DNA from 3 places in the Paenibacillus sp. IHB B 3084 genome. Region 3 is predicted to be linked to each of the others. Evidence: riboswitches for the same ligand, from Rfam matches in the RefSeq annotation. Region 3 holds a riboswitch; each other region holds the start of a gene.
What was found. Region 3 has a riboswitch for cyclic di-GMP ahead of ASL14_RS28925 (condensation domain-containing protein). Riboswitches for the same ligand answer to the same signal wherever they lie in the genome.
Positions count from the first base shown of each region.

Region 1: another riboswitch for cyclic di-GMP. It lies ahead of ASL14_RS05915 (glycosyl hydrolase); the one in region 3 lies ahead of ASL14_RS28925 (condensation domain-containing protein).
Region 2: another riboswitch for cyclic di-GMP. It lies ahead of ASL14_RS10015 (transglutaminase family protein); the one in region 3 lies ahead of ASL14_RS28925 (condensation domain-containing protein).

Region 1 is NZ_CP013203.1:1,256,585-1,265,077, forward strand. Features, by position in the region: gene ASL14_RS05895 (YveK family protein) at 1-368, opposite strand, end outside; gene ASL14_RS05900 (helix-turn-helix domain-containing protein) at 680-1,048, shown strand; gene ASL14_RS05905 (hypothetical protein) at 1,103-1,285, opposite strand; gene ASL14_RS05910 (PD-(D/E)XK nuclease family protein) at 1,596-3,884, opposite strand; gene ASL14_RS05915 (glycosyl hydrolase) at 3,934-5,559, opposite strand; cyclic di-GMP riboswitch class I at 5,540-5,620, opposite strand; gene ASL14_RS05920 (sugar phosphate nucleotidyltransferase) at 5,775-7,151, opposite strand; gene ASL14_RS05925 (UDP-glucose dehydrogenase family protein) at 7,870-8,493, opposite strand, start outside.
Region 2 is NZ_CP013203.1:2,133,024-2,141,516, reverse strand. Features, by position in the region: gene ASL14_RS10025 (collagen binding domain-containing protein) at 105-3,695, opposite strand; gene ASL14_RS10020 (class D sortase) at 3,911-4,537, opposite strand; gene ASL14_RS10015 (transglutaminase family protein) at 4,930-5,736, opposite strand; cyclic di-GMP riboswitch class I at 5,750-5,831, opposite strand; cyclic di-GMP riboswitch class I at 5,874-5,954, opposite strand; gene ASL14_RS10010 (AraC family transcriptional regulator) at 6,053-6,940, opposite strand; gene ASL14_RS10005 (DUF445 domain-containing protein) at 7,579-8,493, shown strand, end outside.
Region 3 is NZ_CP013206.1:28,114-36,606, reverse strand. Features, by position in the region: gene ASL14_RS26500 (aldo/keto reductase) at 332-1,342, shown strand; cyclic di-GMP riboswitch class I at 2,088-2,177, shown strand; partial or broken gene ASL14_RS28925 (condensation domain-containing protein) at 2,309-3,603, shown strand; gene ASL14_RS28685 (non-ribosomal peptide synthetase) at 3,598-8,493, shown strand, end outside.

The sequences.
Region 1 (8,493 bases), on a different replicon from region 3:
TCGCGGATTGTTAAATCCATGACCTGCGAATCACCTGCGGTGTTTACTCTTAATTTTTGCGTCAGAGCTGACGGAGTGACCTTGAGATCGGGGAAGCTGGCGACCACCTGGTCCATAATTGCCGAGGACATCATAATTTGCTTATAGGAGTTCGTTAAGGCTATATTCGTTTGGACGACACTGTAATCGACGAAACCCGCCCGATCCGGCCTTGGCGTCTGGTTGATAATAAGCTTCGCCGTCGCTTCATAAACCTGAGGGGTAAAATATACATTTTTCACGCCCACGACAGCACATACCAACAATACGATACCGCCAATTAACCATATTCTTTTTCGGATCATACGAATGTACTCTTTCAACTGCACAAGACCAGTCCTCCCTGATTGACTTGTTTTCGATGCGATGACGCTTGTACTGATCCTCTGCATAGCATGACCATATAATCTATAGTAAAATGTTGTATAATAGCGCATAGAAGGTCTAGCCAACGAATTTGCACAAGTGCTAAACCATCCGTGGCCTCCCAGGGTATATGAACGATAGCATATGGATAAAACTATAAAACAACGATACGTTATGTATCCTACATAACTAATTTATGATACAAAACGTATCTTGTCAAGCGTAAAATTGCTTTTTTTTACTTTCTCAACCTTGCATTCAGGAGGAAAATCAGATGAATTATGGCACCCGCATCGCTGAATTACGGGAATATAAGGGATTAAAACAAGAGGAACTAGCGCAATCCCTCGGAATTACGCGGGCGGCTCTTTCTCACTATGAAAAAAACCGGCGCAAGCCAGATTTTGAGATACTGACCAAGCTTGCAGACATTTTCGGGGTATCCATTGATTACTTGGTAGGACGCACTAGCCATCCGGTAGCGGTATTGGATTCAGATGTGAGGGAATTTGTGGACCAGTTGGAACTGTCCGATGAAGATATCCTGCAGCGTTTTAATCTGACCATTGACGGACGAACCTTGTCTGAGGAAGAAGCCAAGCGTTTTATCGCGTTTGTCCGCATGGAACGAATGATGGAATAAAGAAGGGTGGGAGCCGGTTCACTCCTGTTTTTAGCAGTGCCGGCAACCGATATTTTACTCGCTCTTATCCTTCCAGCCCTTGGTTCCGTCCGCTTCGCTCTGTAAACATTGCGGCATCGTGATACCGCATTGAAGCAAAATATCCCGGATGTCCAAGTGGACGACAGGTTTGTCTGCTTTCCGTTCGTTGTTTCGTAGAAGAGGGTTGTCCATCCCTGATTCAGTCTCCTTGTTCATTCGGCACTTACCTCACTTTATCATTCTTGGTCACCGGAAAGAGAATCCCCACAAACCATGTATGTATAGTTATGAGCAAAACTATTATATATGAATACATACCTGTAATGTTGTCGTCTTATGGCGAGAAAATTAAAGGATTTTCGGATTTTCTTCTGAAATATACGCCATGATCTGCCAAATCAGAACGATTTTCAGATAAAAAAGAACCTGTCAGGTCCTACTTTCTCCTGATAGGTTCTTTGGCATTCTATTTTCGGTTGCATGTAAGGTATTCTTCGACGCTGGTCCTACTCTGTATCTGTCCTGATTAAGCGACCTCGGCCGCCGGGGACACTTGGGTGCCCCCAGTCGCTCGGACTTTGTAAGCGTAGTGACTCCCGGCTTTCGCCGTGTGATCCGTATACGTGTTTCCCGCTACTTCGGAGGCAATCACCTGATACGCCCCGTCTGTTCCTTCCGCACGCAGCACATCATAGGCTGATACACCTTCTGCCTGAAGCCAATCAATCTTTACCGCGCCTGCCTCCACAGAGGCGGCCTTCACCTCTGTTGGAGCCGAAGCTGCGGCCTGATCTGTACTTTTCAATTCCAGAATGTATTGCACCGACTCGCCAGGTCCCAGTTTTTCTTCAAAATCGAGATTAGGCGAAGCATTAAGTCCTGATAGGGAACGCCGTGCCTGGCTGTAGGTAGACCCGGCTCCGAAGCGCTCACCCGTGTACAAACCTGCCTTCGGCATCGTCACCCGTACGCGGATCGTCTGTGCTGTGGATTCGAAGTTCACCAGATTCACCAGCAATTTGTCCGAGGTGGCGCTACTGCCAGCCAGCGGTTTCAATTTGGAGGTATCCACTGCACGGACATAGACCATCTTATCCTTTGTTTCCTCCGGATTCAGTACCATATAAGTCAATGGTTTCCCGTGTGTGGCATAAGCCAGACTCAAGCGTCTCATGATGTTTACACGGCTGTCCTGCCCTTGTCCGAACGGATAAATTTCCGTATTCGCCGGATTGTGATTTTGCAGGTCAAAGCCGGTTTTAAACAGCGTGTAGTCCTTATAGAAAGCAGCATGCTGGATAAACATATCGGCAAAACCGATTTGCGAACGCATAATCCGGTCGAACGCGGCTGCTTGTGGCTGACTGGCCCCATACTCAGGGTTGTCCCGATGCGTATCGTTCGTACCAAACTCCGTATTCAGCATCTTCTTCTCCAGCCCGTTACTTGAACCGCCGAACGTTTTCAGATTTTGAACAAAGCTGCCTCCGCCCTCTTCGTTATACGATTCGCCATAGGCATGTCCATTGGTCAGGTCAGTGACATCCTCCAGTTGCTTACGTTGTGCCGGGTCCCGCTCCCATCCATCCGGATCGCCGCATTTGAGCGTACCTCCGGTTTGGTTTTTACATGCCTTGGTCGAATACGTCGGCCAGTAGGCCCAGCCCGGCGCTACCGTTTTGAGATGCGGTGCCAATTGCTTACCTTCCGTATTCAGCCACTTGGCCACGGCCAGATTGACCGCTTTCGAGCGGTTAAACAATCCAGGTTCATTATCTACTTCGTAATATTGCAGGTATGAACCATATTTTTTTACATAATCGCGCAATTTCTGCTTGGCCGTCTCCGGCAGGGAGCCGTCTTTTTGCAGCTTGATATCGCCTGTATACAAATACAAAGCTGACGATTGCATATTATACTGCTTCAACGTTTGGTAGTAATCTCCCACGTCTGTGCAGGCCTTGTTTACATTACTGGCACAAGTGACTCTCATGACATTGCCGCTATACGCAATTCCCAGCCATTTGAGAACATATGGTAAATGTTTAACTGCACCCTCATCATAATAAAATTCTTTATTATTAACATTCGTTCCGGTCAGTATATATTTACCGTGTATCGGCTCGGTTGCAGGTAAAGCTAACGTCTCCAAGCTCAAGTCATCCCAAGTCCACCACACATTTTTATCTTCAGCAGAGGAGCAGTATAGGCAGCGCGCTGTCTTTAGCTTGAGTACGTTAACACCGCTTTGCAATTGCTCTTTAGGTATATACATCTCGTAATTGCTTTTGAAATTATATGCACTGCCTGTACCGGCAACCCCGGCAATCTGAATGATACCGGACAACTGATGATTTGAAAATACAACCATTTGAGGAACGGCTTTGCCCGCATCCAAAATCCGTACACGGAATATCATCCCGTTCGGAGGAACCTGATCGAGCTTGTACTGAAGTGACAGCTCAGGATTCGTGGACGCATTTAGACCGGGAGGAATATCATCACTGCTGAGCAATACCGGAGCCGTTGTACTTCCTGCTACGGACATCGCTGACGATGTTCCTTTAGCAGACGACTCAGTAGAGGCCGCAGAAATATTGACATTGTCCTTACCGACTACACCCTTAAATTCTGCTGAAGAGTCATCCCGCTGACCAAGCTTCCATACCGGACTGGCCGCCGCTACTTTATCCGTCTGAAGTTCTTCACTCTTTGGAGGCGTATGAATAAACCAGGCGATCATCGCTATAGCTGCGACCCCCAGTAGCCCGGCCAATACTACTATATACCTTTGGGTCAACCATTTTTTCATCATTGTGCTCCACCCTCTCTCCTCAAAATTTTTGGCGGGGAAAGAGTATATATCAAGGAAGAAACAAAGCGTTGCCGGGAATTACCGCTTTCGCTTCATGCTGACTTTCCCACATCAGACGTGCCATTGCGTCGCCTTTTTCATCATAATATTCAACCTTCAAATCTGCTATTTTTCCTGCTTGCAAGGTAATGCTGCCCTTGCGTTCAGTCCAGCTTTGTTTGAACCAACTATCAATAATCAGCTTGCCGTCTATCCATACACGAATACCATCATCGGATATCGTGGTAAACGTATAGGTCTCACTATATTGCGGCTTGATTTTGCCCGTCCAGCGGACCGAGAATTGACCAGCCTCCACCTTGGGATCAGGCGAGGCGGCGCGCCAGTTATAATCCAGCTTACTATCTGTGCGAACCAAAACAGTGGTGCCGTCCAGATTCATGCTGTTAAAATATTCACCCCGCAGCCCGTTCGCATAGACCATATTCGGAACGGAAGGCGGGGCTGGTTTGCTTACCACTGGCGGAGCCGGAGTCGAGCCGTTTTGCCCCGTGTCCGGTACGGTCGGTGACTCCACCTCAGGTAGTTTCATCGCAGCCAACCCTTTTTTCACGTCATCCCGCGTCAAGCTCTTCGAATTATTCATATAATCCTGAATCTGATCCGTCGTGTTATTTTCGGTCAGCATCTTGCCCCAAGTCATGGAATACACCCATTTGGGCTGAGCCTGCATGACCTCGGGACTCGGCATCTCACCGTGTTCCCCAATGGCAATCGGCTTATTTCGTGCCAGTCCGAGCAGTCCTTCGTAATGGCTTTGCTTAAAATCATTGTTGTAAATGTCTACAGCCAAGATATCCACCTTGTCATCCCCCGGATATTTCGGGGTATATGGGACGGTGTACGAACTAGGTGCATTCGGACTCCATACCCACAGCAGATTGTTCAGTTGATGCGTGTTTACAAAACGGTCATACATGATATTCCATAGCTGATTGAAATTGTTCTTGTTTCCCCACCAGAACCAGTCGCCGTTCATTTCGTGGTAAGGTCTCCATAATACCGGAACACCCGCATCACGAAGCTGCTTTAACGATATAGCGACCTTATCCAGATCGGCAATGAGAAGATTATACTGCGTAGTGCCCGGCGTCACGTATTTATTGAACTCCGCCTGGCTTACTTTCGCCTGCACATTGGCCCAAGTCAGTGGCTTGCCCGGCAACGGTTCATGATAAGTCATCGTAACTATGCCGCCATCTCTACTCCAACGTATAGCGCTATCGACGAGATTTTTACGTTGTGCTGCCTCCGTAGCGGCGGACTGGCTGGAGATGGCTCCCATCTCGTAGCCATGTACACCAGCATACGCCTTACTGATTTTTTGGACCTTGTTGCTTAATTCATCCGGACTTTCCAAATAATCATGTTGACCTGTGACCATTTTTTTCCCCGAGATGCTGATCAAATAGCTGTATAGTTCACGGGCCTCAGCAGAAGCGTCCGAATTAACAGGCTGTAATGTGGCAGCATTCGCCACGGACAGAGATTCACCAAAGCCGACGGGCAACAAAGAAAAAAGCATAACAACGGGGAGTACACTGCGTATCCATCGATTCACAGGGGTAAAATAGGGGCTCACTCTCGCTCTTCCTTTCGGTAGCCAGGCTGCCATCCTTACGGAAGGCCCTTTAGCTTTGCGTACCTGCCTTTCAACAGGGCTGCGTTTATCGTGGAAGGAGTTTGGATTCCTTCTTATCCCTAAGTATCGACTTTTTTTTACCAAAATTTAATAGGTCATGTTCATTGAATTTACAGATTTTCGTGTATTTTCGACAGTTTGGGCTAAATAACTTCATAAATGAGTCTTTTTTCATCTTTACGAAATATTTATGAAATAAACTTGTGACGGGAAATTTCATCCCAATCCATGCAAAAGCGGACAATATCCTCTTCAACCAGCTCAGAACCTGTCTGTACCTCGATTAATTCCACATCAGTCACGGCCAAAATGCTATGCTTTGTCCCTTCAGGAATACGAACCACATCACCAGCCTTCACCTTGTGCAGCTTTTCATTCAAAATAATTTCCGCTTCACCGCTAATGATGGTCCAAATTTCACTCCGTTTGAAATGAAGTTGGTAGCTGATATTTTTGCCTTGCAGCACACGGATTCGCTTAGTCAATACCTCATTGCCCTCTTCATACTTTACATAATCCACTACCCTATAATGTCCCCAACGGCGCTCTTCGTACATTGGTCGCTGATTGTGTGCTTTGAGCACTTCCTTGATGCGCGGACTTTCTGCCTTATTAGTCACAAGGATGCCATCCGGGCTGGCAGCTACGATCAGATCATTCGTTCCAATAATCGCCACGGGAATGTCCAGTTCATTGATGAGGCTCGTATTGACACAATCCTCTGTTACTACACCTCTGCCCACTTGCTGATGGGACATTTCTTCCGTCAAGGTGTTCCAGGTACCCAAGTCCTTCCAGAAGCCATCATACGGAAGAACGACGATATCCTTCTCCTTCTCGACTACCGCGTAGTCAAAGCTGATTTTTTCCAGAGAAGAATATTGCTTTTGCATTTCTTTATAGTTCAGCGGCAATCCTTTGGATGCCAAGATATCAAGCAAATAACCTAATTTGAATGCAAAAACCCCGCAGTTCCATAGAGCATTGCGTTCAATCAGACGCTCCGCCTGCTCCCGGTCGGGTTTCTCTTGAAAATGGCTCACTTCACGGTAGCCTGTGCTACCTTGTGTAGCATCGTTTTTCGGTATAATGTAACCGTATTTCTCAGAAGGATAAGAAGGGACAACCCCAATTAACGCAAGCTTGCCTTCACTCTCCTGAAGGGTATGCTCCAACTGGGCGACGGTAGCAAAGAAAGCATCCTCTACATAGGGGTCTACCGGCAATATAGCAACAATTTCATCGGGCGAAACACCAACGATGGAATATAGATAGGTCGCTGTCAACGCAATGGCGGGAAAGGTATCTCTTCGTTCCGGCTCAACAATGATGCGCGTATCCTGCCCAACCTGACTCTGAATCATTTCGACCTGCGCTCTCCCTGTTGCAATGAACGAGGATTCAGACAAGCCGTTATCCCCCAGTTGTCTCCACACCCGTTGCACCATCGATTCCGAATTCCCCTCCGGACTCTCCAGCACCTTCAAAAATTGTTTGGAACGGGAATCGTTGGACAAAGGCCATAATCTTTTACCGGAACCACCAGACAAAAGTACGAGCTTCATAACTCTCCACTTCCTCTCTAATTTGGGTAGGTGATCGGATGGTACACGGTTGAGTAGCCCGCTACGGGATGGATTTGATCTTACGATCGCTGTTGGACCGGGATTCACTCGATTATATAAAATCGTATAAAGGTTTGAATCCCGGTCCAAAGGCGAACGCTTTGCTTCTACAGATTCAAATCCATCCCTGCGCTACTCAAATATGCATCATGCCGATCATACCGTGTATTGCAAAAGGCACGACCGGACATGATTAGTCCGGTCAGCCTGTAAAGACGCGCGTGCACTCGCGCTTGCCTGCCGTGCTTGCAGGCTTCAAGTAATGTTCAGCCCTGCCACGCCCTTGCTCGGAAGGAGCAGCATAGCGTAATCACATGATAGCCTTGCTCCACAGGAGTAGCATAGCGCATTCACATAGTAGCCTTGCTCCGAAGGAGCGGCTTCACTGAGCCGCTCCTTCGGATACGCCCTTCCTACCTCCCCCCATAAGGTGGGAGGTTAAAAATTGTGACTCCATGCGGTAAAAGCAGCGGAGCGGGCAGAATTGTTCTGAAGAAGCGTCAGCGTTTGCCTTTATCCCCGGATTTTAACCTTTGAATGTTTTATACAATCAAGAAAATCCGGGGGTAACAGCAATCGGAAGAACAATCTGCACGCGTAGCGCCTCCAACACCACCACAGTCACTTTTTAATGTTTCACTTTTAAATCCATCACTTTTTAAGCTTCAACCTTATCTCTGTTCCACCCACTCATCCGCGGACGACCCACAGAGTAGTATTCCAGCCCGGAGCCTTGAATCTGCTCCTCAGTAAATACGTTACGACCGTCAATCAGGACTGGCTTGTGCAAAATGGAAGACAATTGCACGAGATTGACGTTCTTGAACTCTTCCCAATCAGTCAGCAGGCAGACCGCATCGCTTCCTTCGGCGGCTTGCTGCGGGGAGGAGCACCATACAATATTCGGGTGATCCACGCGCTCCTTGAATTTTTCCATCGCAATCGGATCATACAGCTTCACAATAGCGCCTGCCTGGATCAGCGTTTCGACGATTTCCAGTGCCGGGGCCTCGCGGATATCGTCTGTATTCGGCTTGAAGGCCAAGCCCCAAATGCCAATCGGCACGCCATGCAGTTGACCCAGCGATTCGCGCAGCTTGGCTACAATCATGAAACGCTGGTCGGTGTTCACCTCGACCACCGATTTTAACAGCTTAAATTCATAGTCTACGTTGCCCGCAATTTGGATGAGCGCATTCGTGTCTTTCGGGAAGCAAGAGCCCCCGTACCCGATCCCTGCTTGCAGGAAAGAGGACCCGATTCGTTTGTCCATCCCCATACC
Region 2 (8,493 bases), on a different replicon from region 3:
AGAGCATATAGGAGTTTTGAGCTAAATTCAAGTTCATGTCACCACCCATATCATGATAGTACCCCTTCCTCGCTTTGTATAAGCCGAGAAAGGGGAGTATTTGATTATTTAATTCTTTTATTTTTATGCATCCGTCTGTATTTCAAATAGGCACCCAGAAGAATGAAAGACATTCCGCTCAAATAGAAGGGAGCAGGACTGTTTTCTCCTGTCTGCGGTAATTTATTTACCTGCGGAGTACGACCTGGATCACTTGGGTCCTCGGGGTCCTCAACAGGGAACTTGATGCCTCCTTTAGGTATGGGTTCATCTTCAATCTCTACAGGTGGAGACGATTTCTGAGGAGGATCAATTTCTGGCGATTCCGGCAGCGAATCGGGTTCTACAGGAGGCTGCTCAATCACTGGAACACCCAATGGCACATCTTCATCTTCAACGATCTGTGGTTCATTGGTTACTGGCTTAACGGGTACAATCGGTGTTTCTGTGGGTTCAGGATCTTTATCGCGCTTTTTACCTGAACCCGGATTCGTAGGCGTTCCCGGATTCGTAGGCGTTCCTGGATTGGTAGGTTTACCCGGATCGACAGGGGTCTCTTTTTCATTGGTTACCACAATCTGCTTAATACCTGAGCTTTGTTTAACCGTGGCGTCTATTTTGACCGCTGTCTTCGAGGTTGTTATTTTATAGCCTGTTGGAGCCGCAAGTTCCTCCAGAATATAATCATCATACAGCAATGAATTGAACAAAATTTTCCCGTCTGCATTGGTAGTTTGAATGAGCGGGGCTCTTTTTTGGCTCTTATCATAGAGTGCAAAGCGTGCTCCAGACAACACCTTGTCAGGATGATCCTGGTCGACCTTGGTCACTTCCAGGCTTCCTGTTATGCCTCCCCCTGAACCTGAACCGGAGGATGTCCGCACGATGATTTCTTTACTGGTTTCTCTCAGCTCCGTAGTTAAGCGGTCGCCCTCAAAATAGACGCTGTTACTCACTTTCGCTTTATCATCCGCTTGAATAAAAGATTGATATTCCAAAATATAACTGGATGAAATGGCCTGTGTGAAGCCAAGCTCAAAGGATTGCTGACCTTGATCGTTTGTCGTAATTTTCAGCTTATAATCCTGATCTTTGGCTAATTCAGTGTCTTTGGCAGCCTTTCCGTTGGCTGATACTTTGGTGGAATACAAATGAAAGGAATCTTCAATCAGGATTTGATTGCTGCTGGGTGTATCCACGATTTTGGCGTTGGAGACATAAGATTGCCCTTCATTGATCCGGATCTGCCAGTCAATCTTATTACCATTCTGGCTACCGGATTTTGTAACGTATTCTCCCCCATGGGGCACAGTTACTTTGGCTGCCCACTCAGAGATCATGTTATTTCCATCCATCAGCAGAGCCTTATTATTGATTTCTTTATCAATAAGCTCTCCCTCCAATGTGGTCTGAAAAGTGATCCAGTAGGGAGTGTTGATCTGTTCATTAAAATGGATATGCAGCTCATTGCCGTTATCGGCGGTGGGAAGAACAAGGGTATATTGGTCTGCTGGCAGTTCAGCTCCCTTTTCCACACCATTCCACCATCCGAGCAGTGTCATGTCATACACTTTGACAGAGCCGGGAATCAGCTTCTGCCCTTGCTGTAGCGTATCCTTTATTTCAGCCTGATTCAGGGTTTTACGGTTATAGTTCGTCAAGATGTCCCATGTGATGTGCTTGGATGTAGCGTTATAGCTTCCTTGCTTGGCGCCGTTCTGCTGTGTCAGATTGTCAGGCCATAGCCGGGCTTCGGCTGCAGCAGAGTAAGATGTTTCATTTTGTACCCATGAGATGGAAGCTTTATTCCAGAAATCCGGCTTGCTCGTATCTTTTTTCCATTCATTATTAAACGTTGTTGAATAGCTGATGGTATACGCGTCCTGGATCGTTTTATGGAAACGTATCGTGAATCCTTGCTTATAGTCTTGCGATAAAGGAATCAGCTCATAATCTGCTGGTGATGTTAGTGTTGATTTTCCGTCCGCGCTTTGGATCTTTAATGTATCTGGTAAAAGAGCCAGACCGCCATTCGGAAACGTATCGTTGATCACAACCTGATTCATCGTGTATTTATCCGTATTGATGGCAATATCCCAGGGAATCGTTTTTGTGTTGTAGTTCGGTTCCTTGAAGCCTTTAACAATGACCCCGCTTTTTAGCTCGGTAGTTGTATCTTTGGTTACTCCATCAGACGTTACGGTATTCGTTATCCGTTCATTTTTAAGTACACGATCTATGGCCTTGGTTTGATAACGGATCGTGTAGGCTGCCTCCACATCGGAGTTGAAGCGTAAATCGAAGCCGTTGGCCGTTTCATTGTTAACCAGTGAGACGGTATATTCGGAGGATGAAAGTTCCTCAGAAGTAGCTCCTTTGTACACTTTAAGCGAACCGGCCATGAGCTGCTGGCTTTTGTTGAAGCGGTCAGCTAACACGGCTTTCCCAGCGGGAATTTTCTTTTCGCCAAAATTATACTTGATCGCCCAGGATACCGTTTGAGTAACCGGGTCGTATTGCTCCATTTTTTTGGACAAAAATTCGCCGCGGTGAACGGTTACTGTAGCTGTTGCAGAAGCGTCTTTCGTATTGTTGCCTGAAAAAGTGGCTGTGTTGGAAAAACGGGATTCTTCGCTGGTGATGTTAGTGGAGTATTGGATTCGGTATGCGCTGCTGATGTTTTCAGCTTTAAAACGGATGATGAAGCCGGTACCAGCCGAATCGGCTTCCAGCGTATACTTATCCCTATCCACCGGATCACGCAGCAAGGTTGAACCATCCACATTGATTTGCAAATGGTATAACTGGATAGAGTTCCTTACCAGCTCCAATCCTTGGGGAGTCGGGTCGGTGACTACAGCATGTTGGACCGTATCCAATTGTTTATTTACGTCAATCGTCCAATCAATCTGATGGGTTCCATTGGCCTTACCTTGCTTATCCAAGGAAGAGCCTGCCGCAGGCTTGATATTTACGACTGCTGTTTGTACGCCACCCTTGATCGGGATGGCGATAATGACCTCTGTACTGCCTTTTTCTATTTGCTTGCTGAACTCGGTCTTAACCTCCAGCTTTCCGCTGACATTGGAATGGCTCTCCACGTAATCGTTGAAAGTCATGACCACTTTGCCTTGGCGGTCTACCGTGAAATGGCCAACATTTCCATCTGCCGTAACCAAAGGAGAGGAGATATCTGTGTAGATTTCAAATTGCTCGGGCAATTGAAAGGTAAAAGTGTCTCCGGCTTTGTACGTATTGTTGGGAAGCTCCCAGTCATAAATGAGATGGACTGCATCATCAATGTCCAAGCGACTATCGGGATTGTATACCGCATCAATCACTTGACCGGTCGCATCGGTCAGGGTAAGTTTCGTTAAAATACTCGCTTGAGCAGCTTCTTCAGAATTTGTGGTGGCCGCTGCTTGAACAACAGGAGCTGGTAGGGAAGGAGGCATCTGTTGTTCTGGTGCTATGACTGGTTCTGTTTCGGGTACTACGATATCATATACATCTTTTGTAACGGTTTGCCCTGTCTCGCTTCCAGCAATCTCCGGCTGATCCGGGGCAGGGATTTGAGCATAAGCTTGTGTGATGCCAAAAAAGCTTTGTAAAATGAGTAATAATGCAATAATCGTTACATTCCATTTTTTTCTCATACTCTATTTAAGTCTCCTTGTCTAAAGATTACTGTATAAAGATTACTGTATATTGTATTCATGTCGGGGCGTTTATAGCATCCCTCCTTCTTTCCCGGAAGTAATATATTCAACGGACTAAGAGTCTGTCCAATGAAATAGAGATAACCCCTAACGCTGCAAATTAAGTAAATCTGAGCAGCAAGGGTGTTCGGATATGGCGAACAGATCCAGCTTTAGGTGCTTTGTCGGGCCTGAACAATGAGGCGATGTGTCGGATTTACAAGAGGGTCACATGTAATTAATGTGAGCAGCTTTTGACTTTCAAAGCTTTTTAGAACGGAGACGTCTGTAGGATCGACAATCGAAATTTTATAGACTGTATAACTATATTGTTCACCCTTGGTATTAATAATGATTTTATCTCCAATCTTTACCTCGTTCAGCCGATTAAATAAACGTCCTGCTGTACGCGCACGGTGGGCTGCTATGGCGGCGTTTCCTGTCTGACCCAGAGCTGCCGTTTCCGACATATGTACAGATGCGTGCTTCATATTATCCTGAGTTGCACCCTCCAGCACAGGAAGCTTCAAATCAATACGATTAATCCTAATGGTGGCAATGGGGAGTTGCTTAGGGTCTGGTTCATTTGCGGGTACCGAAGGACCTCGTGTGGTTTCGATGCCCGTGTTATCTCCAAGCTTGCTGGACAAGCGCTTATAGCCGTCGATAATGCTAGGGTTCAGTACGTCTGCCTCTTTCAAAAGCTCGCTCTGCTTCCGATCTTCGCTCCATTCATTGGCTTTAGGAAACAAAATAATGAGTATTCCCAAGGCGATGAACAAGTATGATAGCTTACGCAATCTAAAAAACCTCCCTAACTTATGTAAGGTGTATCACATACTGATTTTAAAAATCCTCCCTTTCCCATTTAGTGTAGTCTGAGAAAGGATGCAGGTGTAGATTCAGGCACAATGCTATCTAATACCGGGTTTACATCATCCACAGCCTTCACTTTAATGGCCCAGTCATCTTGTTTTTGCCGTTAGCTTTTCCTTGTTTACTTATTGGGGGCCCAGACACGGGTTTGATGTTGACGATGGATATTTGTTCTTGTCCCGGAATTAGTATATTCAACACGATAGGTTTTAAATGACTGACTAGGTATACAATACCTTCCGTATCTCAACAATTTCTCAACAAGAATAGAAAAAAGCCCTGATCGCAGTGATCAGGGCTTTCTAAAAAAAAAAAATTAATACTGCTTTGTTTTTGTGTATTTGGAGGGTTCTTTGACCATTGCAAACTTCTGTTTTCCGCTTTTTAGAGCGGCATCTACTGTAGTGTCGATGATAACCCATTGATTGTTGATATTGACTTCATTCCAGGCGTGGTAAGTATTCACATAGGAGGATTCGCCCATAACCAACTTCGTTGGAACATCCACACTTCGAAGCATGGCGGCGAACAGTGAAGCGTATCCATAGCAAATATCTTTTTGCGAAACTAGTGTACGATCAATTTGTGGAAGATAGTCGGGTGATAAGGAAAAGGGCTGGTTGGAATCGTATTTAATATGACTAATGACATACTCGTAAATACGTTTCACCTTTTCATCATCTGTCGTTGCACCCTTGGTTAATTCCTTGGCTTTCCGAATCGCCTGATTCGTATCGTTCCAGTCAATATTTTGAATAGAATTGAGGTATATGGTTTTACTGTCATTCAAATTTAACTGGACCGTTTCTTCACCTATCACTTTATACTGATTGCCAGTTAGCTGTTCCAATAAACGAATGTTATAATTGCCATTGCCCATTTGAAGAGCGAATGCTTCCTCAGGTTTGCTCGAATTCAGATAATAAGAGTATTTCTCCGCATCCTTGGTAATTACGATCTTGGTTTTGACATTGGACTTGACAGGATAACGTATATTAACAATACCGTGGTTTACGTTGTTTTGATTCAGCCATACCTGACTTTCGGCAGCAAATGCTGTCGTATGTAGGGGGATGGATAATAAAAATACTAAAATTAGTAAAAAAGACGACCTTTTCCTCATAGAAAAACTTCCTTTCGGCGGCCAGGCTGCCATCTTAAAAAGAAGGCCCTATAGCTTTGCGTCCCTGCCTTTCGACAGGTTTGCTATTATCGTATAAAGTTTTTCAGGAAAAAAAGAAACGACAAAAAGCCTCTCCAACCGGTAGCTGGCTGCCATCTTAAAAAGAAGGCCCTGTAGCTTTGCGTCCCCGCCTTTCGACAGGTTTGCCATTTATCCTGAACAGTCTATATCTATCATTCTATCAGTTGGGCTTCCGATCAGGCAAGCACAATCTCAGATTTTTCTCTGTTTTTCGACAAAGTCGCGATAGATGAGTTTATAGTTTAGTTCGATTCCCCCATTTTTTGCGGAAGGAATGCGGTGTTTCTCCTATATGTTCCTTGAATAGGTTGATAAAATGGCTGGTGTTAGGAATACCTACAAACCTTGCGATATCCACAATGGATTCGTCACTGGTTTTAAGCCAGCCTTGAGCCGCTGTGATGCGGACATTAATGAGATAATCGATAGGAGAAAATCCGATCTGTTTCTTGAAGTTTTTAGCGAGATTGAATTTGTTTAACTCAAACATGTCTGCCAGCGAATCCAGCGTAATTCGTTCACTGTAGGAGCAATCCAAATATTGCTGAACCTTGCGTACCTCGGTGATCGTATCCGGGTTTACATACGGATGATCGTAGGGGTGCTGCAAAATATTTGTCAGCAACTCACCGATGAGTCTGGATGTAAACAGCTCTGCAGTAAGAGTTCTATCAGATTGTACGCATAGCAGGGAACGCAGCTTGTCCAATATGGTGCATGGATCGTTGAGTGATATTACAGGCTTGTTGTGCTTGGCAAATTGATCATAGAAATTGTCGATCAGATTACCGTACACATTTACACTGATAAACTCCCATGCTTCATGACCAGCGGTGCTGTATTGTACGTATTCCTCACAATTAACGAAAAACATATCATGAGGCTTCAATATGTATTTTTTCTCCCGGTATAGCAATTCCCCTTGTCCTGATATCGTAAAAACGAGCAGAAACGAGGTGAGTTCCTTCCGTTCCATGGCATAAGCAGATGTTTTTTTGAAATAACCTATTTCCTGTATATAAAAAAGGGATCGCTTAGCAAAAGCGGAGGGAGTACGTGCAATGACGACTGGATCGCTGCTCCAAAAGGTCCCATTCACGTTGTTTTTTTGGTCTGTTGTCATATCCAATTCCTTTACAAAAGATCAAATTTATCGAGCTAATCGCTGTTTGTTTAACAAATAAAATGGTGGTTTACACATGATTTCCTATTTATACGGTTTTATTTTATCACATCACATATATGCATGTAGCAAATTATATTTTAAATTATTTCCCATTCGAATTCAGGTGTACTATTATGGTGAAAACAGCCTTGTTCCCTCTATTTTTTTAACTCATTCCTCCAAACGAAAAAGTTAAATTATGTTGAAAAAATTCGAAGATTCCATGGGTTCAATTCATTTCTGGAATAAAATCCAGTAAAGGATGCTAAAGGTATTCTATGCCCATTCCACCTTCCAACACGCATATCCTTTCGTTTTGAAAAAAATGGGTCTTTGTTCTAGCGAAATAGTTCATTAGGCTTATCATGGAGAAAATTAGATTGGGTCCAATGTTGTGATTTTGTTCACAAATATGTAGACGCACAAGGGGGATATATGAACTCTTTTTATGCTGATTAGTGTACTGTAAATATATTCAATAATATGATAAATGAAATAGAGTGCCTTTAGCTTTGGAATTCATACGGGCAATGATATGATGGGTAATACAGATATAGGGCTTTACTTACTCGACAGTCAGTTTGGAGGATTATAGGATGGGAAAACCAAAAAATACGAAAACCGCAGCGGCTTGGTCGCTGGTTGTTCTGGGAGCGGGCTTTGCAGCTACGTTGCCTTTTCAGCAATATGGCTGGGTTCGTTTGTTAGCAGGTGCTTTTGAGGCCGGACTTGTCGGAGGATTGGCGGACTGGTTCGCCGTCACCGCATTGTTCCGTCATCCGTTGGGCATTCCGATTCCGCATACGGCACTTCTCTCCAAAAACAGGGACAAGCTCACGAATGCACTGGTGAGTACGGTGGAAAATAACTTGCTGGGCAAAGACAGTATCGCATCTAAAATTTCCGATATTCGGCTGGCTGATCTGATGCTGGGCGGTGTGGAAAAGGGCTTGCGCACGCCGGAAGCGGCCGCATCCATAGATGTTCTCGCCAAACGGCTGGTCCGGTCGCTTCCGCTTGCAGAACTGGCCCCGGTGATCGCGGCGGAAATCAAGCGGCAGGCAACAGACTTTGACGCCGGACCACTACTGGAGGCGCTTGCCCGTCAAACCAGTGAGAAGGGCTATGACCGCCGCGCGCTGGATTACACGCTGGAGCAGGCCGAATCCTGGCTTTTGAAGCCGGAAACGGGCTACACGCTGGGTACCTTGGGGATGCAGGCTATCAGCGGTTTGCAGGTGAGCGGGCTGATGCAATTTGCCCTCAACGCGTTCCTTGGCTATCTGAACGAAGAGCGCATGGGTGAAATGATTCGCCATTTTCTGCTGGATCAGGTTGCAGAGCTGCAAAGGGAAGAACATCCGCGCCGTCAGGCCGTGCTGGACGGTCTGAAAACACAGCTGACCCGTCTGGCGGCGAAAGATACGGTTCAGGAAGGATTGAACAGCTGGAAAAACAACCTCGTGGGTACCTGGGAAGGCGATGCGTCGGTGCTTCATAAGATGGAAGAG
Region 3 (8,493 bases):
GATTGAAAAAGAAGGCCTTTTCTAGCTGCCATCAGATGATTTCTGAATTCATCAGGAGTCATCTTTTTTTATGTCCCGTACACCAAAATTCCCCATAAGAGATGCTTTTATAACATTTTATTAAACATTTGTAAGCTTCCAACCGATAAAACAAATAAGGGTTATGCAAAAGCATTTTTTTAAGGTAGTTTATAAAGCAGACTCTATGCATAGCGTTCAAAAAACTTTCCATAGCGGACTGTGCAAATCAGGAAGAAAAGTTGATGTGCTTTAAAACGTGAAGGCAATCGTTTCACATGAAAACTTTTTTACGGGAGATGATGGAAGGATCGTGGAAGAGAAAACGGTAAATGTGGCAGATTCACTGCAATTACGTAAGCTGGGCAACTCGGATTTAAAGCTGTCACCGCTGGGGCTTGGGTGTTGGCAGTTCAGCAATGGAAAAGGGATAGTCGGGAAATTCTGGCCAGTGCTGCGGCGGGAGGATATACGGCAAATCGTTCAGACCAGTTTAGAAGGTGGAGTTAATTGGTTTGATACCGCCGAAGCATACGGTGGCGGACAGTCTGAGCAGCTACTGGCCGGCACGCTGAATGAGATCGGAGGACCGCTCGCGGAACAGGCGAATATCGCTACGAAATGGTGGCCGGCCTTTCGGACCGCAGGCAGTATCACAGCAACGATTGATGAACGTATTCGCCATTTGGATCAACGGACGATTCATCTCTACCAGGTGCATTCGCCTTACTCCTTTGCTTCGGTTGGCGCCGTGATGAATGCGATGGCTAAACTGGTTGGGCAAGGAAAGATTAAATATGTGGGCGTAAGCAACTTTTCCGCGCAACAAATACGTGAAGCCGATCGTGTGCTGCGTGAGCACGGCCTTCGCCTAGTTTCGAATCAAGTGAAATACAGCCTACTCGACCGGAGAATCGAACAGAACGGAATTCTGGACACGGCTAAAGAGCTTGGCGTGGCGATCATCGCATATTCTCCGCTAATGCAGGGGATCTTAAGTGGAAAATTCCATAATAATCCTTCTCTGGTCAAGTCGATCAAGGGTCCGCGCAAGTGGACGACGGCATTCCGGGATTCGGGGCTGCGGAGATCGAAGCCACTAATTGAAACATTGGAACAGCTGGCTCAACAATATAACGTGACGCCAACGCAGATTGCCCTGAATTGGCTGATTAACGCTCACGGAGAGAACGTATTTGCGATACCTGGGGCTTCAAAAGTACATCATGCTGTGGAAAATGTGAAGGCGATGCAGTTTACCTTGACAGCCGGTGAGATTGAGATGGTCAGCCACGTTTCCAACCAAGTGCTGAGATCAAAGTGATCATGGCTCAAATAGTGGAATATTCCGTTGGAAAATGAACTTCGCCGGTATGCTGTCTAACACCTCCATGACTAGGACGATATTGTCCATGTGCGCTCCTTAACTCTTGGTTGACATTAATGCTTCGTTCGCAGGCGGAAGAATGGCATGCTTCTTCCTTGATAAAGGTTAGGCGCGACATTTCTTGCAAGGACATTCTTTTCTTCGGGGTGCTACGCTTTGTGACTAGACCTTGGATATATCCTCCGCAGTAAGCTTACTTGTTCTTAATCAGTTGTGGAGGGGGTTCCCTCTTGTTTTCCTGGTTTGATTTTGGCTTTCTCCTAAAAATGTTGGAAAAAGCACGTTTTACTCTTCCGAAGTTGCACTCCAACTGTCCTTCACTCCCCGTGTACACTCACGTCGCTATTTTCGGCGAAACATCGAATGCGAGAGAAGCTTTGGAACGTCATTTTTTAGGTGGATCACAAATCCATCATTTTTTAAAAAAAAGCTAAGCCGCTAAAGTTGTGCAGATTGTTATTTCTGAATCTTGGGGGATGAGAGAAATTAAGTAAAATGAACTGGAGTTGTCGGATGACAGGAATTTAGTGGCTTGCTGAAGTATTTTAATCAGCAGCTAACAACGTATTGTAAAACTATATAAAGGTAAATGTTTTGAGAACTCAAGGTCAGCTCCTACCGAATGTAGAAGGAAGAAGCATAAGAGCATGCTCAAAAGATCTAAAAAATATACGAATGTATTTCCCGTTAATCGTAAACACCTCGAAAGTGGTGGACACAAAGCCATGGGTCTAAAGCTGGATTAAACAGCCATGATTGCCAGGTTGCCGAAGGAAACCGGGCAAAGTCTGCTGTCTGTTCCTGTGCTTTTTATATGGGAACAGGCTTCTTTTATTTGTAGCGGAAATGATTTGGGCATACGGAGTAGAACGCATGAAATGATTAACAACAGGAGGGGATTTTATGCAAACAAGTGTAATAAGTGTCAAGGAGTATCCGTTAAGTTCCTATCAGAAAGATATATGGTTCGAACAGTGCATGTACCCTGGAAAACCTATTTACAATATCGGTGGGTATGTTGAGGTTAAAGGAAACCTGAATACGGCTATCATTAGGCAGTCCATGCAGTTATTAATCAGGCAAAATGATTCCCTCAGTGCCCGTTTATTGATAAAAAGGGAGAGCCTTATTTAACATTTTTGCCGGAAACTGACTATGAAGTTCCGTTTCATGATTTTTCGGTAAAGGAAAATCCAAACTCTTTTTGCATCAACTGGATGAAAAAAGAGTTTTTAAAGCCTTTTCAACCAGAGGACCTCTATTTTCAATTTGTTTTGTTGAAAGGTGCCCCGAACACATACTTCATTTTACTTAAAGTTCATCATTTGGTGATCGATGGATGGGGATTTGCTCTCTTAATCAGTCAATTGTTTGACAATTACAATAAATTGGTGCAAGGAATTGGCGAAATGAACAGAACGGTCTATTCCTATGCTGATTTTATTTCTGATAATCAGAATTATCTGAATTCTCCGGCCTTTTTAAAAGACAGGGCGTTCTGGCAGAACAAATATCTGACCATTCCCGAGCCTCTGTTGAGCAGAGGCATGGATACCGATGATGGTGACGGCGATTCCGTTTGGAGTGATCGGCGAACCTTAACTATAAACAAGGCGTTATACAATCAAATGATTGAATTTTGCAAAGAGGAAGGATGCTCGTCGTTCCACTATTTTTTAGGCATACTGTTCCTGTATTTCAGCAAGATTTGCAATCGGAACGAAATGGTGATCGGCGTCCCGGTTTTTAATCGGAGCAAAGCTAAATATAAGCAGACTATGGGACATTTCGCCAACGTGCTGCCGCTGCGGATCAGTCCCGAGAAAGATATAAGCTTCAAAGAACTGATTAAGAGCATCAAACGTGAGCTTATGCAATGCTATCGTCATCAGAAAATGTCTTTCGGTGAAATTTACCGGGCGGTTTACGAGAATAGCAATGAGAAAGGCAAACTGTTTGATATATCGCTTTCTTTCGAAGAACAGGAAACGAGAGAAGCATTGATCGGCGCAGCATGCCGGATTGTAAGTATGCCGCATCATCATGAAAGAAATGCACTCAATCTCCTGATATGGGGACAAGAAGGTGAAGCGGATGTAGCCGTTAATTTTGACTATCAGATACAGGCTTTTGAAAGATTCATCCCCATTGAGAACGTTATCTCCCACTTTGAATATTTATTTGCTCAAGTCATGGAGCAAAGTGAAACTCTTATTTCGCAAATCGAAATCGTGCCAGAGGAAGAAAGGAGTACGCTAGTTCGCGGCTTTAACCATACGGAGGTGGAATATCCGAAGGATCAAACGATCCACGGGTTGTTTGAGGAACGAGCGGAGCAAAGAGCGGATCACCTGGCTTTGGTCTGGGGAGAGCAAACGCTGACCTACCGGGAGCTGAACGAGCAGGCGAATCGGCTGGCCATTGTCTTGAGAGAGCGTGGAGTGAAGCCGAACGATATCATCGCCATCATGGCGGAGCGTTCCATGGAAATGGTCATAGGCATCCTGGGAACACTCAAAGCGGGCGGCGCCTACCTGCCAATAGATCCGAATTATCCGGAGGAACGGATTCACTACATGCTGGAGGACAGCGGCGCGTCCATTGTACTGACGCAAAAGCATCTCCGGGACAAGCTCACCTATCACGGGGCAATCATGGACTTGGATGACGAAAGCCTGAAGTATATAGAGCTAGACCGTGCCAATCCGGAGCCTGTTAACACTCCGGAGGATTTGGCTTATATTATCTATACCTCGGGATCTACGGGGAAACCCAAAGGGGTCATGGTAGAACACCGGGGAATCATCAACCTCCAGCATTTCTTCCAGGAAAAATGGGGCGTGGATGGATCGGACCGGATGCTGCAATTTGCCAGCAGCTCGTTTGATGCCTCGGTTTGGGAAATGTTCACGATTTTGCTGGGAGGTGGAACGCTGTATCTGGTTTCGCGGGATATTATTAATAATCTGAATGAATTTGCACGCTTCATGAACGAAAACCAAATTACGATTGCGCTGCTGCCGCCTACCTATCTGGCGGGGATTGAGCCGGACAGGCTGCCGACGCTGAAAAAACTGGTGACGGGCGGATCAGCGATTACCAAAGAGCTAGTAATGCGGTGGAAGGACAGCGTGGAGTATATGAACGCCTATGGTCCGAGCGAATCGAGCGTAATTGCAACCGCGTGGACGTACCGGGAAGAGGATATGGGGTATCCATCGGTACCAATTGGTAAACCTATTGCCAATACTCGAATTTACATTATGGATACACATCAAAAGCTGCTGCCGCTGGGAGCAGCCGGGGAAATGTGCATTGCGGGAGACGGATTGGCTAGGGGGTATCTGCACCGGCCGGAGCTGACGGCGGAGAAGTTTGTGGCGAATCCTTACGAAGCTGGAGAGAAGCTGTACCGAACAGGCGATCTGGTGCGTTGGCTGCCGGACGGGAATATCGAATTTTTGGGAAGAATTGACGATCAGGTGAAAATTCGCGGCTTCCGCATTGAGCTGGGTGAAATCGAAGCGCAGCTAATGAAGCATCCGCTTGTCCGGGAAGTGGCGGTGATCGCGAGGGAAGACAAGCAAGGCGAGAAGTATCTGGCGGCGTATTTTACAGCAGAGGGCGAACCGGGAGCGGAAGAGCTGCGGGAACAGCTTATGCAGGAGTTGCCTGATTATATGGTGCCGTCCAGCTTTATGCAGCTGGACGACATGCCGATGACTCCGAGCGGAAAAGTTGACCGAAAGGCATTGCCCGAGCCCGATCTGAGCGTGAATGCAACGGAGGAATACGCGGCACCGAGAGACAAAATAGAGGAGATATTGGCTGAAATATGGGAAAAAGTCCTGAAAGTCGAACGGGTAGGCATTAAGGATCACTTTCTGAATCTGGGGGGAGATTCTATTAAAGCCATCCAGATTGTGTCCAAGCTTCACGATTATAAGCTAAAGCTGCAACTAAAGGATCTTTTTGACCATCCTGTGATTGAACAATTGAGTGCCTATGTACAATCTGTCGAACATACTGCTTTTCAAGGAATGGTAACAGGGGAAATTATGCTCACGCCCATCCAAAGCTGGTTTTTTGAGCAGCCTTTTGCAGCAAAACATCACTTCAACCAGTCTGTTCTGTTACATAGGAAACAGGGCTTTGACGAAAAGGTGTTAAGAAAAGTGTTCGATGGCTTGGTGGAACACCATGATGCTTTGCGTATTGTAGTGCGTGAGAAGGCGGGACAGGTGGTTCTGTTCAACCGGGGCACGGAAGGCGAACTATATTCGCTGGAGGTAAAGGATCTTACAAATGATGATATATATGATAGCTCCGTAAAGGAAGAAGCCGCCCAGCTTCAGTCCCGCATGGATTTAGAATGTGGACCTCTGATTCAAGCGGACTTGTTCAAAACGAAAGACGGTGACTATCTGTGCGTAAGTATTCACCACCTGGTGGTTGACGGGATTTCTTGGCGGATTCTTTTTGAGGATATTTCTACAGGATACCGACAGGCGGAGAAGGGGGAAGAAGTCACATTCAGAGGGAAAACGGACTCTTTTCTGGTATGGTCTGAACAACTTTATACGTATGCCGGCAGCGGGGAGCTTCTGCAAGAAATCACGTATTGGTCCGAGCTGGAGCAGAATGAAATCAAGCCAATTCCCAAGGATCATTCCGTTCATAGCAGAAAATATATGGATAGCGATCATATCGAAATCGTGCTGGATGAAGTTGAAACCGCCAAGCTGCTTAGAGAAGTGAATAAGGCTTACAATACTGAAATCAACGATGTTCTTTTGACGGCATTGGGAGAGGCTATTCGGGAATGGACAGGAGAAGATAAGGTACTTGTTAACCTGGAAGGACACGGACGCGAAGAAATCATTCAGGATATGGATATCAGCAGAACCGTAGGCTGGTTTACCGCCCAATACCCTGTGATTTTGGATATGGCAGGCGTCAAGAACGTGTCTTCCCGGCTTAAAGCCGTTAAAGAAAGCCTCCGGCGCATTCCGCAAAAAGGCATCGGCTACGGCATTTTAAAATACCAGACGTTCCCTCGGGACGAGGAAATCTTAAGGTTTAATTTGCACCCTGAGATCAGCTTCAATTACCTGGGGCAGTTTGACCAGGATATTGATACCGATATATTTACCATCTCCGATGTTCTTGCCGATGAGACGGTTTCACCCGACATGCAAAGATCTTACTGCTTGGACATTAACGGAAGGGTGACTGATGGAAAGCTGCGGCTGAGTTTCGCCTATCACAAGCACGAATATGAAAAGGCCACGCTGATCACAGTGGCAGAAGGCTTTAAGCGCAATCTGGAGCAAATTATCGAGCATTGCGTATCACAGGAATATACGGAACTGACAGCCAGTGATGTAAGTTCAAGCAACATTACAACGGCGGAGGTAGAAGAGGTATATCGCGCGCTGGGGGATTCTAAGCCCAGTATCACGGATATTTATACACTGACCCCTATGCAGTCGGGAATGCTCTACCACTTCCTCAGAGAACAAAACTCTCATGCGTATTTTGAGCAAGCCGTAATCAGTTTGCAGGGTAAGATCGATAGAAGCTTGTTTGAGCGTGCTTTCCAGCAGGTGATTCAAAGACATGATATTTTGCGGACCGCCTTTGTTTATGAGAAGGTGGAAAAACCGGTTCAGGTCGTTTTAAAGGACAGACCGGCTGAAATGTTTTTCAAGTATATTTCCTTCTTGACGGAGGAAGAGAAAGAAAACTATCTCCAAGCCTATTTGGACAAGGATAGAGAAAAGGGCTTTGACCTCACCCGGGAGCCGCTGATCAGATTTGCCTTGATTAGAATTAATGCCCACAGCTATCGTTTCATTTTGAGTTTTCATCATATCATTATGGATGGATGGTGTCTTGGCATTGTATTTAAAGAGCTGCTGGAAATTTACAGTGCGCTTCATAAAGGAAGCATACCGCAATTAGGCACGGTGTATCCTTATCGTCAATATATCCAGTGGCTGGAACAAAAGAATGACCGGGAGACGGGGGCTTACTGGGAGAATTATCTGACAGAGTACGAACAGCCAGCGCTGCTGCCTAAAATCAAAAGTGGTATAGCTAATCCGGGATACATTCAGGAGGAATACGATTTTACGATAAATAAGGAAATGAAGGCGAGTTTGGAGAGAATCGCAAGAGAAAACGGCGCCACGTTAAGTACGGTGATACAGGCCGTATGGGGAATTCTGCTGCAACGGTACAACAATACCCAGGATGTGGTGTTCGGAACGGTTGTCTCGGGAAGACCGGCAGAAATTCAAGGCGTTGAACAGATGGTAGGGCTGTTTATCAATACGATTCCTGTCAGAGTCCGGGCAGAAAAGGAAGAAAGCTTTTCAGCCCTGGTTGCCAAACTGCAGCAGGAGGCATGGGCATCGGAGCAGCATCACTATTATCCGCTGGCGGAAATTCAGTCACGGACCGCCCATGGAGGCGGATTGGTGCAAAACCTGCTGGCCTTTGAAAACTATCCGATAGAGGAAGCTGACAAAGGACAGGGCGACCACGGAACAGATTTGAGGATTCTGTCCACGAAGGTCTCCGAACAGACGAATTTTGATTTTAATTTTATTGTTGTGCCTGAGAACGATTTGCAGATCAAATTCCGCTACAATAGCTTGGCCTATGACAGAGGCTTTATGGAGCGGGTAGCCGGGCAGATTAAAATGATCATCCGTGAAATCATCCGTTGTCCAAAGATAAGGATCGAAGATATCGAAATCGTACCGGAGAAAGAGAGCAGTGTGCAGCTCCGCGATTTTAACCGCACGGAGGCGGAATATCCGAAGGATTACACGATTCAGGGACTGTTTGAGGAACGAGCGGAGAAAAGAGCAGATCATCCGGCTTTGGTCTGGGGAGAGCAAACGCTGACCTACCGGGAGCTGAACGAGCAGGCGAATCGGCTGGCCATTGTCTTGAGAGAGCGTGGAGTGAAGCCGAACGATATCATCGCCATCATGGCGGAGCGTTCCATGGAAATGGTCATAGGCATCCTGGGAACACTCAAAGCGGGCGGCGCCTACCTGCCGATAGATCCGAATTAT